DNA from 3 places in the Janthinobacterium sp. P210005 genome. Region 1 is predicted to be linked to each of the others. Evidence: predicted binding sites of a transcription regulator. Region 1 holds the regulator's gene; each other region holds the start of a gene.
What was found. The regulator FNR, encoded in region 1, switches genes on or off when oxygen is low (the NO sensors DNR and NnrR bind a similar motif). The targets are predictions, from matches to a motif close to TTGATNNNNATCAA.

Region 1 (4,580 bases):
AGCAGATACGCCAGCGCGCCATGCGCCCGCGCGTCTTGATCTACACTTCCATCCTGGCCCTGATCATCATCGCCGTGTGTACTTCGCTGGCCCTGCGCACGCCCCTGAAAATGGACGTGATCCGCGACCGCGGTTCCATGGGACGCGAAGTGGAAGACGGCATGATCGAAAACGTCTACCGCCTGCAGATCATGAACACGTCGGAGCAAAGCCAGCATTTCAAAATCAGCGCTTCCGGCTTGCCGGGCCTTACCTTGCTGACGCGCGAAGAAGTGACCTTGCAGCCGACGGAAACGCTGGGTTGGCCGATCCGCCTGCGCGTGCCGCACGGCGTGGGAGAGAAGGGCTCGAACAAGATTGCGATCGAATTGCAATCGCTGGACGACCCATCGCTGCATGTGCGTGAAAGCGCGGTATTCATCGTGCCGCGTTAACAAGGAAAGGCGGACGGGGACCGGGTGCCCTCGCCGCCGCCACGAAGTTGCAGGAAGGCCGGTCCCCATGCGGGGACTGGCTGATTAAACAGGAGAAATATCATGTCCGACAGTCTGAAACTGCAAGCACCCGTTGCACCGTGGTACAAGCATCGCTGGCCATGGCTGCTGATGATCGGCCCCGGCCTGTCCGTGGTCGTCGGCAGCTTCATGGGCTATATCGCGTTTACGCAGCCCGATGCACTGGTGGTGGGCGATTATTACAAGCAGGGCAAGGCGATCAACCAGGATTTGAAGCGTGACACGATCGCCAGCGACCTGGCGATGGATACGCGCCTGTCGTATGACGTGGCGCAAGCACGCCTGACCGGTTCCGTGCACAGCTTCGGCAAGGCCTATCAGGCGCCTTTACAGCTGCACCTGGCGCATGCGACCCTGCCGGAAAAAGATATCAAGGTGCTGGTGCAGCCCGATGCGGCCGGCAATTTTTCCGTGGCGCTGCCGATGCTCGAGCGCAGCCGCTGGCAAGTGCTGGTGGAAAACGACAAACGCGAGTGGCGCCTGTCCGGCATCTGGACCTGGCCCCTGCAGCGCAGCATCGCGCTGCATGCGGATGAAGAGCTATAACGTACAGCGCCGGGAAAACCGTAGCGAGCGGCAGTGATTTGTGGTTGAGAAGCGCAGCTGTGCTATAGCACAGCGAGCATCGCAAGCCGCAAAGCGCGACGCGCAGCAGGTTTTGACGGTGCTGTTACTTGCAGACGTCCGTGCCGGCCGTAATGGCTTTCAGCTTGGCCGGCTGCAGGATTTCAATTTCCCGGTTGGAGACGCGCAACCAGCCTTCCTTCTTGAACTTCGACAGCAGGCGGCTGACGCTCTCGATGGTCAGGCCCAGGTAGTTGCCGATTTCCTCGCGCGACATGCGCAGCTGGAAATTGCTGCCCGAATAGCCGCGCGCTTCATAGCGCGACGCCAGGTTGACGATGAAGGCGGCAAAGCGCTGCGTCGCCTGCATATTGCCCAGCAACAGCATGACGCTTTGCTCGCGCGTGATTTCCTGGCTCATCATGCGGTGGAAATGGCGCAGCAGGGTCGGCATATTGCCCAGCAATTGTTCCAGGCTGGAAAACGGGATTTCACACACTTCGCTGTCTTCCAGCGCCACCGCATTACAGTGGTGGCGGTCGGCGCTGATGGCGTCCATGCCCAGCAGTTCGCCCGCCATCTGGAAGCCCGTCACCTGCTCTTCGCCGCCCGGATTGATCTGGTACGTCTTGAAATGCCCCAGGCGGATCGCATACAGGTTCTGGAACGAGTCGCCGATGCGGAACAGCGAGGCGCCGCGCACGATCTTGCGGCGGCGGCCGATGATCTGGTCCAGCCTGTCCATGTCGCCCACATCGAGGCCCATCGGCAGGCACAATTGATGCATGCTGCAGGTCGAGCATCGCGCACGCAACGCCTCCACGTTCACGGTGGGCAAGGTTGGAGTGAGTAGCGCTTCAGTCATGTCGGTACCTTTTAGAAAATGCAACAACAAGTTTACTGCATACAGCCGCATACAGGGTTGCCGTATGCCAATTTCACCGTAAATTCGGCGAATAAACGACGTCCAGCCTTTAATTATATGGCAACATCGTCAAAAGCCCGTAGGGGGCGGGCAATTTGCGCGGCGGCGCTTGCCAAGCTGGGGCATTGATAGGAAAATTCCTGACAGCATTATCTGCCGCCTGTGCCGCCCGGTACTGAAAAGGAAATCATGAAGCCTCTCGGCATTAAAGCAAAAGTCGCGCTGGCCACCAGCCTGACCTCGATCGCCATGATCGCGCTGGTCACCATGATCCAGGTGCAGCACATGCGCGACGACTTCACCCGAGTACTGCTGAGCCAGCAATCGTCCCTGATCACCCGCACCGCCGCCGAGCTCGACGACAAGCTGGGCATGCTGCTGCAGATCGTCACCCTGACGGCCCGACAACAGCCGCCGGAATTGATCGCCCGGCCCGCCCAATTGCGCGAATACTATTCGCGCCGCTCGATGCTGGTGCTGTTCGATGACGTGCTGGTACTCGACGCGCATGGCGCCGTCGTGGCCGACATGCCGGAGGTAGCGGGGCGCGCCGGCATCAACGTCGCCGAGCGCGAGTATTTCCAGACCGTCCTGCGCACGCGCCAGCCCATGATCACCGAACCGATGCTGGGCAAGTCGAGCGGCATGCCCATCGTGCAGATGGTGGCGCCCGTGCTGGCCGCCGATGGCCAGGTGGCCGGCGTGGTGATCGGCGTGCTGCGCCTGTACAAGGACAACCTGCTGGGCCGCCTGCGCTCGGAAAAGATCGGCAAGAACGGCTATTACTTCATCCTCACGCGCGGCGCCGTGCCGCGCTACGTGCTGCATCCCGATACCAGCCGGCTGTTGCAACCGCGCCAGCCGAACGCCAACCTGACGACGACCCGGCTGCTGCAGGAAGATGGCGAAGGCAGCATGGTCAGCACCAACAGCCGCGGCATCACGGCCGTCAACAGCTTCAAGCGCCTGAAATCCGTAAACTGGCTGCTGGCCGCCTCGCTCCCCGTCGAGGATGCCTTCGAGCCGTTCGATGGCGTGCTGTACCGGCTGGTGCTGTGGAGCATCCTCGCCTCGCTGCTGGCCGCCTTTGTTCTGGGCTGGGTCACCGTGCGCCTGCTGTCGCCGCTGGTGCGCCTGCGCGACACCCTGCAAGCCCTGCGCACCAGCGGCAGCCGCTTCACGCCCGTGCCGGTGCAGCAGCGCGACGAGATCGGCGAACTGACGGAAGCGTTCAACGGCCTGATGAGCGAACGCGACCGCCTGCAGCAGGAACTCGAATCGCGCGCGGCGGAACTGGAACAGGAACGCGACCGGGCCGAGGCGGCGAACCGCGCGAAGAGCGATTTCGTGGCCAACATGAGCCATGAAATCCGCACGCCCCTCAATGCCGTGCTGGGCATGGTGTATTTGCTGGGCAATACCAGGCTCGACACGGAACAGCGCAAGTATCTGACCATGGTCAGAGTGGCGGGCCAGTCGCTGCTGGGCATCCTCAACGACGTGCTCGACTATTCGAAGATCGAGGCACGGCGCATGGAATTGTCGCCCGTCGAATTCGACCTCGACGAAGTCATGAATACCCTGGCCACGACGATGACGATGAATGCGGGCGAAAAGGAGCTGGAACTGGCCATCGCCGTCGAGCCCGACGTGCCGCGGCGCCTCGTGGGCGACGCCCAGCGCCTGCAGCAAATCCTCGTCAACCTGGCCGGCAACGCCATCAAGTTCACGGAGAGCGGCGAAGTGGTGGTGGCCGTCAGCCTGGCCGAGAGCGAGAGCGGCCGCGCCTGGCTGCGCTTCGAAGTGCGCGACACGGGCATCGGCATGACGGAACTGCAGCAACAGCAGCTGTTTGCCGCGTTTTCCCAGGGCGACCAGAGCATCACGCGGCGCTTCGGCGGCACGGGCCTGGGCCTGGCCATCAGCAAGCAGCTGATCCACATGATGGGCGGCGACATCGCCGTCGCCAGCAGCGAAGGCAAGGGCAGCCGCTTCTGGTTCAGCGTGCCCTTCGAGATGCTGGCGCAGCCGGCAGAAACGCGGCGCACGCCGGCGCTGGGCCAGCTGCGCCTGCTGGTGGCCGACGACAACCGCACCACGCGCGAACTGATCGTCAAGCTGATCGAGGCGTGGGGCTGGCTGGCCGACGAAGTGGACTCCGGCTTTGCCGCCATCGAACTGTACCGCGAACGCCTGGCGCAGCAGCAACCGTATGATGTGGTGCTGGCCGACTGGCACATGCCCGTCATGGATGGCCTGGCCACGGCCAAGGCCATCCGCCAGGCGGCCAGCGGCCAGCGCCAGCCCATCGTGGTAATGGTCAACGCGTTCGCCCGCAACCACCTGGAAGAAATCTCCAGCGCGGCCGAGGCCGACGTCGTGCTGATGAAGCCGATCACGGGATCGAGCCTGTTCGACGCCCTGCACCAGGCGCTGATCGCCAAGGACGACGGCGGCGAGCAACGCATGCTGCACCAGCCGCTGGGCACGGAACTGGCCGGCGTGCATTTCCTGCTGGTGGAAGACAACCACCTGAACCAGGCCGTGGCGCGCGGCATCCTCGAACACATGGGCGC
Region 2 (4,580 bases), on a different contig from region 1:
TGGCGCAAACAAGACCTTCGCGCTGCCCAAGGGCGAACAATTCCACGCGGTCAAATCGGTCACGCTGGAAGTCTATCCCGGTGATATTTTCGGCCTGATCGGCAAGAGCGGCGCCGGCAAATCGACCTTGCTGCGCCTGATTAACCTGCTCGAGCGTCCCGACAGCGGCAGCATCACGGTCGCCGGGCGCGAATTGACCAGCTTGAGCAAGGGCGAACTGCGCGACGCGCGCCAGAATATCGGCATGATTTTCCAGCAATTCAACCTGCTGCAAAACGCCAGCGTGTTCGACAACGTCGCCTTCCCCCTGAAAATCCATGGCACCACCAAGGGCGAGCACATCGCCGCCCGCGTCGAGGAATGCCTGGCGCTGGTGGGCCTGTCCGACAAGCTGCACAGCTATCCGGCGCAATTGTCGGGCGGGCAGAAACAGCGCGTGGCGATTGCCCGCGCCCTGGCCAGCCACCCCGACGTGCTGCTGTGCGACGAACCGACGTCCGCGCTGGACGCGGAAACGACGCGCGCCCTGCTCGATACCTTGCGCGACATCAATGCGCGCCTGGGCGTGACCATCGTCATCGTCAGCCATGAGCTGTCGGTGCTGGGCGCCATCTGCAACCGGGTCGCCGTCGTGGAAAGCGGCGCCATCGCCGAACAATTCGACCTGAGCGACACGGCCACCCCGCGCAAGACGGCGCTGGGACGCGAGCTGGCTTACTACGGCACCGAGGCGTTTGAAGCCACCGCATGGAAGGATGCAACACATGTTTGAAGAATCGATCAATAACGTCATCAACCTGCTGCCGGAAATCTGGGTGGCGCTGGGCCAGACCATGACCATGCTGGGTATCGGCCTGACGGCCGCCATCCTGATCGGCGGCCCGCTGGGCATCTTGCTGTTCCTCGTCTCGGAAGGCCAGTCGCTGGAAAACCGTCCGCTGTCGACGATCCTCGGCTGGCTGGTCAATACCGTGCGCAGCTTCCCCTTCATCATCCTGCTGGTGGCCCTGACGCCGTTTACGCGCATCATCGCGGGCACTTCGATCGGCCCGCTGGCGGCCAGCGTGCCGCTGTCGTTCGCCGCCATTCCCTACCTGGCGCGCCTGGTGGAACAGAACCTGCGCGAAGTGCCGCGCGGCGTGATCGAAGCGGCGCACGCCATGGGCGCGTCGGAAATGCAGATCATCTTCCGCGTGCTGCTGGTGGAAGCGCGTTCCGGCCTGGTGCTGGCCCTGACCGTGCTGTCGATCAGCTTCCTGTCGTATTCGGCAGTGGCCGGCGTGGTGGGCGGCGGCGGTATCGGCGACCTGGCCATCCGCTACGGCTACTACCGCTTCGAGACGGACATCATGGTCGCCACCGTGGCCATCCTGATCGTGCTGGTGCAAACCATCCAGTTCGCCGGCACGCGCATCGCCAAGCGCCTCGACAAACGTTAATTCATACTCAGTATTTCAGTACAAGGAAAAGCATGAACCACATTCGCCGCAACCTGCTCCTGGCCGCTGCCAGCCTGGCCTTCGCCACCGCCGCCCACGCCAAGGACCCGAAAGAACTCGTCATCGGCACCAGCTCCGGCCCGTATTCGGACCAGCTGAAGCTGGGCATCAAGCCTATCCTGGAAAAACAGGGCTACAAGGTCAAGATCGTGGAATTCAACGACTACGTGCAGCCGAACTACGCACTGGCCGAAGGCTCGCTGGACGCCAACGTGTTCCAGCACATCGTCTACCTGACCAAGTTCGCCACCGATAACAAGCTGCCACTGAGCTCATTGATCACCGTGCCGACCATGCCGATCGGCCTGTACGGCGGCAAGCAGAAAACGCTGGCGGAAGTCAAGAACGGCGCCACCATCACCATGCCGAACGACCCGACCAACCAGGCGCGCGCGCTGGTGATGCTGGCCAAGATGGGCTGGATCAAGCTGAAACCGAACGTCGACCCGCTGCGCGCATCCGAGCGCGACGTGCTGGAAAACCCGAAGAAGCTGAAACTGGTGCCGCTGGAAGCGGCGCAGCTGCCACGTTCGCTGGCCGACGCCGACTACGCTTTCGTCAACGGCAACTTCGCCCTGGCCGCCGGCATGAAGCTGACGTCGGCCCTGAGCGTGGAAAAGATTTCGGACAGCTACATCAACCTGGTAGCCATCCGCACGGCCGACAAGGCCAAGCCATGGGTCAAGGACCTGGAAGCGGCCTACCGCTCGCGCGCCTTCCTCGACGCGACGAACAAGTATTTGGCCGGCTACGAAAAGACGGATTACCAGCTGGCGCTGGAAAAGACGCTGAAAAAATAAGGCGAAAGCAAGGCGCTGCACACAAAAAGACGGCCAGGTTCACACCTGGCCGTCTTTTTTTTCTGCGCGCCACCCGGGCGCCATCACTGCTTAGAAGCGGTAACCGACGCCTACGCCGATCAGGATAGGATCGATCTTGACTTCGCTGACCTTGCCACCAGCAGCGGTCAGTACGTCGCTGCGGATCTGCACTTTCTTGATGTCGAAGTTCAAGGACCAGTTCTTGTCCAGTTTGTAGTCGACACCGGCTTGCAGCGCGAAGCCCCAGCTGTCGTGTTCCAGGCGCAGGCCGGGCAGTTTGACACCCGAGATATTCGTGTAGTTCACGCCGGCACCCACGTAAGGGCTGAACTGTTTTTCAGGCATGAAGTGGTATTGCAGCGACAGGGTCGGCGGCAGGTGCTTGAAGGTGCCGACTTGGCCGCCATCGAGCTTGACGTCATGCTTTTGCGGGTAGGTCAGGATCAGCTCGGCAGCGATATTCGGGGTGAAGAAGTACGAAATATCGATTTCAGGAATCGTCTTGCTGCTGACCGTCAAGCGGTCCGATGCACCGAGGCCACCAACAGGAGTCGATTTATCGGCCGGATCGATATGCACGGCGCGCGCACGGACCAGCCATGGGCTTTCCTGTGCCATGGCGTTGCCGGCGAATGCGCCGATGGCGGCCAGGACGATTGCTGCTGCAGTTGCGGACGTTTTCATTATGTTTTCCTCTGTCGTTAAGTAACGCTGCGAAGTCTAAGAGTGCAGTGCAACAAAAACTTTGATCCACATCAAATAGTGCTAGATGGCATCACCAGAGGGATTTTTTCCTTTGCCCAAGTCAAAAATTGCCGCATTGCAGCGCATCAATGCACGTCGGCAAACAGGCTGGCGACCCAGTCGGCAAACACGCGCACGCGCGGCGACAATTGCCGATGGTGGGGATACAGCACGGACACGGGCAGCGGGTCGGGCCGCCAGTCCCGCAGCACTTCCACCAGTTCGCCGGCCGCCAGCGCCCGCTCCAGGTGATAACGGGGCGCCTGGATCAAGCCCATGCCCGCGCGGCAGCAGGCGTGATACGCGTCGGCATTGTTGACGGACACGGTGCCCGGCAAGGCCACACTGCGGCGTTGGCCTTCCACCTTGAAATCGAAGGGCCAGACCTTGCCCGTCTGGGCGGAAAAGAAATTGACGGCGCGGTGGCCATCCAGCTGCGCCAGATGCTCCGGCGTGCCGTGCGCGGCCAGGTAGGCGGGGCTGGCGCACGTCACCTGTTCCAGCAGCGCCACGCGGCGCGCCACCATCGACGAGTCGCCCAGTTCGCCCACGCGCAGCACGCAATCGACGCCTTCGCGCACCAGGTCGACGAGGCGGTCGCCCATGCCGATTTCCAGTTCGATCAGCGGATAGCGGGCGCAGAAGCGGTCCAGCACGGGCATGACGAAGTGCATGGCCAGGGTCGCGTGCAAGTCGATGCGCAGCTTGCCGGCCGGCTGCTGCGCCGCCGAACTGAACACGGCTTCCGTTTCTTCCAGGTCCGCCAGCAGGCGCACGCAGCGCTGGTAATACGCGTCGCCATCGGGCGTAGGCGTCACTTGCCGCGTGGTCCGCTGCAGCAGGCGCACGCGCAGCCGCGCTTCCAGTTGCTTGATCGCATGCGTGACGGTGGCCTTCGGATAGCCGAGGTCATGCGCCGCCTGTGTAAAACTGCGCAGTTCGACGATGCGCGTAAAGATGCGCATCGCATCAAATCGGTCCATGCCCCCTCCATTGTTATTTCCTGCTGCACAGTATAGCGATTCGACCGCCACTTTTCAGCAGCAACCAATACTACCGGCATCAGTTGCCCGCCACGCAAGCACCACTTGCGCCGATGTCACTGGATTGCCGCCCGCCCCCGCGGCATACTATTTACAGTACACACATGAGAATGGTAATGATTATCATTTGCGATATAATGCAATACCTCGCTCGGGCGACTACAAAAAGGAATGGGAGACATGGATATATTGAGGGAACTGCGTGAATCGGGCTTGAAAGTGACCATCCCCCGCTTGCGGATTCTGCAGCTGTTTCAAGAAGGCACGATCAAGCACCTGAGTGCGGACGATGTCTACAAACTCTTGCTGGCTGAAAAGATCGACGTGGGCCTGGCCACCATCTACCGCGTGCTGATGCAGTTTGCCGAAGCGGGCATCCTGTTTCGCCGGCATTTCGAATCGGGCCACGCCGTCTTCGAACTGAACGAAGGGCAGCACCACGACCACCTGGTCTGCACGGGTTGCGGCAAGGT
Region 3 (4,580 bases), on a different contig from region 1:
CACCAGCAGGCGCAGGTACAGCGATTCGAGCGCATCGATATCGGCCGTCAGGCGGAACAGCAGCTTGGCGGGCTGGCGCAGCAGGCGGCTGGCCGCTTCCGGGCGCGACCAGCCGCGAAACAGTTGCACGCGGATGCTGGCCAGCGCGGCGAACGTGGCGTCGTGCGTGACGAGGCGTTCCGCATAGCGCGAACCCGTGCGGCCGATGGCCAGCAGGCGGATGCCGGCCGACGGGCCGAACACGTCGAACAGGATGGCCGTCGAGGCATGCAGGCCGGCAATCGAGGTGGCCGTGATGAACCAGCCGGACAAGCCCAATAAGGCCATGCCGGACACCGCCGTCAGGGCCGCCAGCAAGGCGCCCCCGATCAGCTTGCCGGGTTGGGCCAGCAGCAATTGCCGCAGGACGGGATGCGAGATCAGTGTGGTGTTCATGCGCGCAACTCCTGTGCCTGCGCCCGGGCATCGACCTGCACCGTGCGCTGCAGGCGGCCGGCCAGCACGGGGTCGTGCGTGGCGACGATCATCGTCTTGCCTTTCGCCAATTCCAGCAAGGCGTCCGTCACGCGCGCCGCCGTTTCGCTGTCCAGGTGGGCCGTCGGTTCATCGACCAGCAGCAAGTCCGCATGCGGATGCAGGGCCACGCGGGCCAAGGCCAGGCGCACGGCTTCGCCGCCGGACAAGCCCTGCCCGCCATCGCTGAGCATGACGGCCGGCTGCGCCTGCGCCACGGCAGCCAGGTCGGCCAAGTGCAGCGCCTGCGTCACTTGCGCGGCATGCGCGCCCACGCGGCCCAGGGTCACGTTCTGGCTGACGGAGGCGGCAAACACATGGGGACGCTGGCCCATCCACGCCATGCGCTGGCGCAAGGTATTCACGGTGCCGTCGGTCAGGCGTACGCCGCCGATGCGGATCTCGCCGCCGCTGGCGGGCAGCAAGCCGGCCAGCAAGGACAGCAAGGTGGTCTTGCCGGCGCCGCTGGCGCCCAGCAGCGCGACATGTTCGCCGGCGCGCACGGTCAGGTCGAAGCCGTCGAAGACGCGCGCCTCGCCGGGATGGGCAAAGCGCAGTTGATGGATATCAATAGCGGGCGGCGGCGCCACGGCCATGGCGGCGGCGGAGACGGCAGCGGCTGCCACGCCGGCGCCGGGCAGGGGCACGCCTTCGGCCGCCAGGTCGTGCAGGCCGGCCAGGCCCGCTTCGCCGGCCGCCTTGTCGTGCCAGACGGCGGCCAGTTCGCGCAAGGGTTCGAAAAACGCGGGCGCCAGCAGCAGGATGAACAAGCCCTGCCCCAGGCTCAGTTCGCGGCCCCAGGTGCCGAAATTGATACTGCCCAGCAAGGAGAAACCGATAAACGCGGCCACCATGGCGACACCGAGCGCGGAAAACAGTTCCAGCACGGCCGACGACAGGAAGGCGATGCGCAGCACGACCATCGTGCGCCGGCGCACGGATTGCGACGAGGCATCCAGCCGCGCGGCCGTGGCATCGACGGCGTCGAGCGCGCGCAGGGTAGCCAGGCCGCGCAGGCGGTCCAGCAGAAACGCGTTCATGCTGCCCATTTCCACCATCTGCGCGCGGCTGGCCGCTTGCGCGCCCATGCCCACGAGGGCCATGAAGACGGGAATCAGGGGCGCGGCGATGAGCAGGATCAGGGCAGCGATCCACGACAGGGGCGTCACCACGGCGAGGATCACGAGCGGCACGAGCATGACTTTCCAGCGCGCGGGCTTGTAGCGCACCAGGTAGGGCACGATGGCTTCGGCCTGTTCGGCGATGACGCTGGCCGCCTGCCCCGACTGGGCGCGCTGGCGGTCCAGCGGCGAACGGTGCGCCAGCGCTTGCGCCACTTGCGCGCGCAAGGTGGACAGGTGGTCGCGCGCCGCCGCATACATGCGCCGCGCGCCCCACGCTTCGCAGCCGGCGCGCAGCATGCCCAGCAGCAGCACGCCGGCGGCCGGCAACAGGGCCGCGCGCCACGGTGCACCGGCGAGCATGGCTTGCACGGCCCAGGCCAGCAAGGCCGCTTGCGGCAGCCACAGCAAGGCGGCGCCGCCCTGCGCCAGGCTGGCGGCGCGGGGAAGGATAAAGCGGGGCAAGGACAGTGGCGTGGTAGGCATCTCTATACTTTTTGAGTTTTCAGAATTTTCTGTAAATTCGATATTTTGTATAATACTGCGAAACATGACATATATCAATTGACCCTGCGGGTGTGGCGTGAAAAAATTCAGATAATTATGAAAACTCAACATATCCAAATGACGCCGCTGATCCTGACCTTCGTCAGCCATTTCGGCGAGATGGGCAGCCGCTGGGGCTTTAACCGGACAGTGGGGCAAGTGTACGCCTTGTTGTTTGTCGCAGAGCATCCTTTACACGCGGATGAAATCGCGGAACACCTGAGTTTTTCACGCTCGAACGTGAGCATCGGCTTGAAGGAATTGCAGGGCTGGGGCTTGATCCGCCAGTCGCGCATCCCCGGCGACCGGCGCGAGTATTTTTCCTCGCTGGGAGATGTGTGGCAAATCTTCCGCGTGGTGGCCGCCGAGCGCCGCCGCCGCGAAGTGGCGCCCACCTTGACGGTGCTGCGCGAATCGCTGCTGGCGCCGGCCACGGAGCCCGTCGACCAGTATGCGCAGGAGCGCATGCGCGAAATGTATGAACTGGTCGACCTGGCCAACACCTGGTTCGACGACTTGCAGCGCCTGTCGCCCGAATCGATGGCGCAGTTGATGAAAATGGGCGCCAAGGTGCAAAAGCTGCTCAATGCCAAGGATCGCTTGTTCGGCGTCAGCAATAACAGCGACTGAAACCCGCCCCCCCCCTCTCCCCAATCAAGGCATTGCTAGCACAAGCTGGCACGCCTTGTCACGCCATTTCCGCTCGCCGTACAGGCTTACGCCAGCACAGCCATACATAGCCGTATGCGATGTTGTCAAGCATGCCAATAGCATTATTTAAATTGTATTAATTTACATCAAGACTAAGCTTGCATATGCGTACTCACGCAAAGGCGACCGGGCGACAAGTCGACCTCCCTGACCGGACGGCGCGCACCCTGAAGCAGTGAAATGTCTGCAATAAAATAAAAGGGGATTTTCATGAAAAGCATAACAAGCATTGCCATACGGGCATCCATGCTGGCCGCCCTGACGGCCTGCATGGGCGTGGCACAGGCTGCTACATGGGTCGATGTGGGACCGGCCAGCGGTTTCAGCATCGAAGGCAGCACCGTCACTTACTCGCCGTCACCTGCCCTCATGGTGAAATACTATAACGACAATCTCGTGCCGCAGAGTCCCACCGACATCCAGGGCTATATCAACGGCGTTTTCGGCACCAGCCTGGGTGCGGCCGTCTCGTTTTGCGACAATGCCACCTCAGGCTGCACCGCGGGCACCACGGCAGGCGCCAGCGGCGGGGTGAATTCCTTCACGAGTGCGGCGGACTATGATTACCTGGCCATCCATTTCGGCCAGGGCGAACTGGTCTTCCACTGGGCAGCGCCCGTCGCAGCCGGCACGACCTTCACGGTGGAAGGCTTGCCCAAGGACCTGAGCAATTACCGCGCCTACGTTTCCGCCATCCCTGAACCGGAAACCTATGCCATGCTGCTCGCCGGCCTGGGCCTGCTCGGCGTCCTGGCGCGCCGCCGCCAGGCAAAATAAGAGCATCGGGCAAGACCCGCAACACGGCGCCGGCGCACCCATGTTTACAGCGCGCTTGCGCCGCGCCGCTCACTCTTTACACCGTCTTTATGCCCCTCCCGCTATGCTGACCGGCATCTTCAGTCATCGTTGCGAGGGAGCCCACATGCATGAATCCCCATTCCAGCCGCGCGCGCGCCATGCGCTGCGCCAGCACTTGCCCGTGCGCGAACGGCTGCGCCTGGCACGCCTGGCCAGCAAGAAAGTGCTGTCGCTGTGTTCCGCGCTGCTGTGCGCGGCGCCGCTGCTGTATTTGCTGAGCTTAGTGCTGGGCGCGCAGCCCTGAACAGCTGCGCGAAAACCGGATGTGGGGGAAAGATGGGGTGCGTAGCGTTGCGGCAGCTTGGCGCCGCATGATCGTGGCCAGTATGAAACTGGTCCGCCCAGAGGGAATCGAACCCCCATTCACGGTTTAGAAGACCGTTGTCCTATCCGTTGAACGATGGGCGGAGAGGTGCAGTATTTTAATCCATGCGCGCCAGCAATGAAATGCCAGCGCGGAATAGAAAACGGGCTGTCATTTCTGACAGCCCGCTTATGACTTTGGTCGGAGTACAAGGATTCGAACCTTGGACCCCCTGGTCCCAAACCAGGTGCGCTACCGGGCTGCGCCACACTCCGAAGACAAGATAATAACGCCCCCACCCAATTTCGTCAATTGCCATAGACGAATTAGATGGAAATAACTATCGGCGCCTGCCTTTACACAGCCACTTTATCCGCAATGCGGCGCGCCATCGACTCGGCCTTTTCCTTATCTTTCGCCTCGACCATCACGCGGATCAGCGGCTCGGTGCCGGAAGCGCGGATCAGCACGCGGCCCGTGTCGCCCAGTTCGGCCTCGACCAGTTCTTTCTCGGCCACCATGGCGGC

Region 2: VPH40_RS07035 (OmpW/AlkL family protein) is a predicted target of FNR. The motif match lies at 3,066-3,079, and genes of this name have one in related genera.
Region 3: cydD (thiol reductant ABC exporter subunit CydD) is a predicted target of FNR. The motif match lies at 2,185-2,198, and genes of this name have one in related genera.

What each region holds. Positions count from the first base shown of each region.
Region 1 covers NZ_JAZARC010000002.1:740,248-744,827, reverse strand. The annotation lists gene ccoG (cytochrome c oxidase accessory protein CcoG) at 1-434, shown strand, start outside; gene VPH40_RS13330 (FixH family protein) at 537-1,061, shown strand; gene fnr (fumarate/nitrate reduction transcriptional regulator Fnr) at 1,186-1,944, opposite strand; gene VPH40_RS13320 (response regulator) at 2,194-4,580, shown strand, end outside.
Region 2 covers NZ_JAZARC010000001.1:1,615,962-1,620,541, forward strand. The annotation lists gene VPH40_RS07020 (methionine ABC transporter ATP-binding protein) at 1-772, shown strand, start outside; gene VPH40_RS07025 (methionine ABC transporter permease) at 765-1,439, shown strand; gene VPH40_RS07030 (MetQ/NlpA family ABC transporter substrate-binding protein) at 1,472-2,299, shown strand; gene VPH40_RS07035 (OmpW/AlkL family protein) at 2,390-3,004, opposite strand; gene VPH40_RS07040 (LysR family transcriptional regulator) at 3,151-4,047, opposite strand; gene fur (ferric iron uptake transcriptional regulator) at 4,288-4,580, shown strand, end outside.
Region 3 covers NZ_JAZARC010000007.1:210,086-214,665, reverse strand. The annotation lists gene VPH40_RS25040 (amino acid ABC transporter ATP-binding/permease protein) at 1-435, opposite strand, end outside; gene cydD (thiol reductant ABC exporter subunit CydD) at 432-2,120, opposite strand; gene VPH40_RS25030 (GbsR/MarR family transcriptional regulator) at 2,259-2,810, shown strand; gene VPH40_RS25025 (PEP-CTERM sorting domain-containing protein) at 3,102-3,668, shown strand; gene VPH40_RS25020 (hypothetical protein) at 3,814-3,993, shown strand; tRNA gene VPH40_RS25015 (tRNA-Arg) at 4,083-4,157, opposite strand; tRNA gene VPH40_RS25010 (tRNA-Pro) at 4,252-4,328, opposite strand; gene glmM (phosphoglucosamine mutase) at 4,410-4,580, opposite strand, start outside.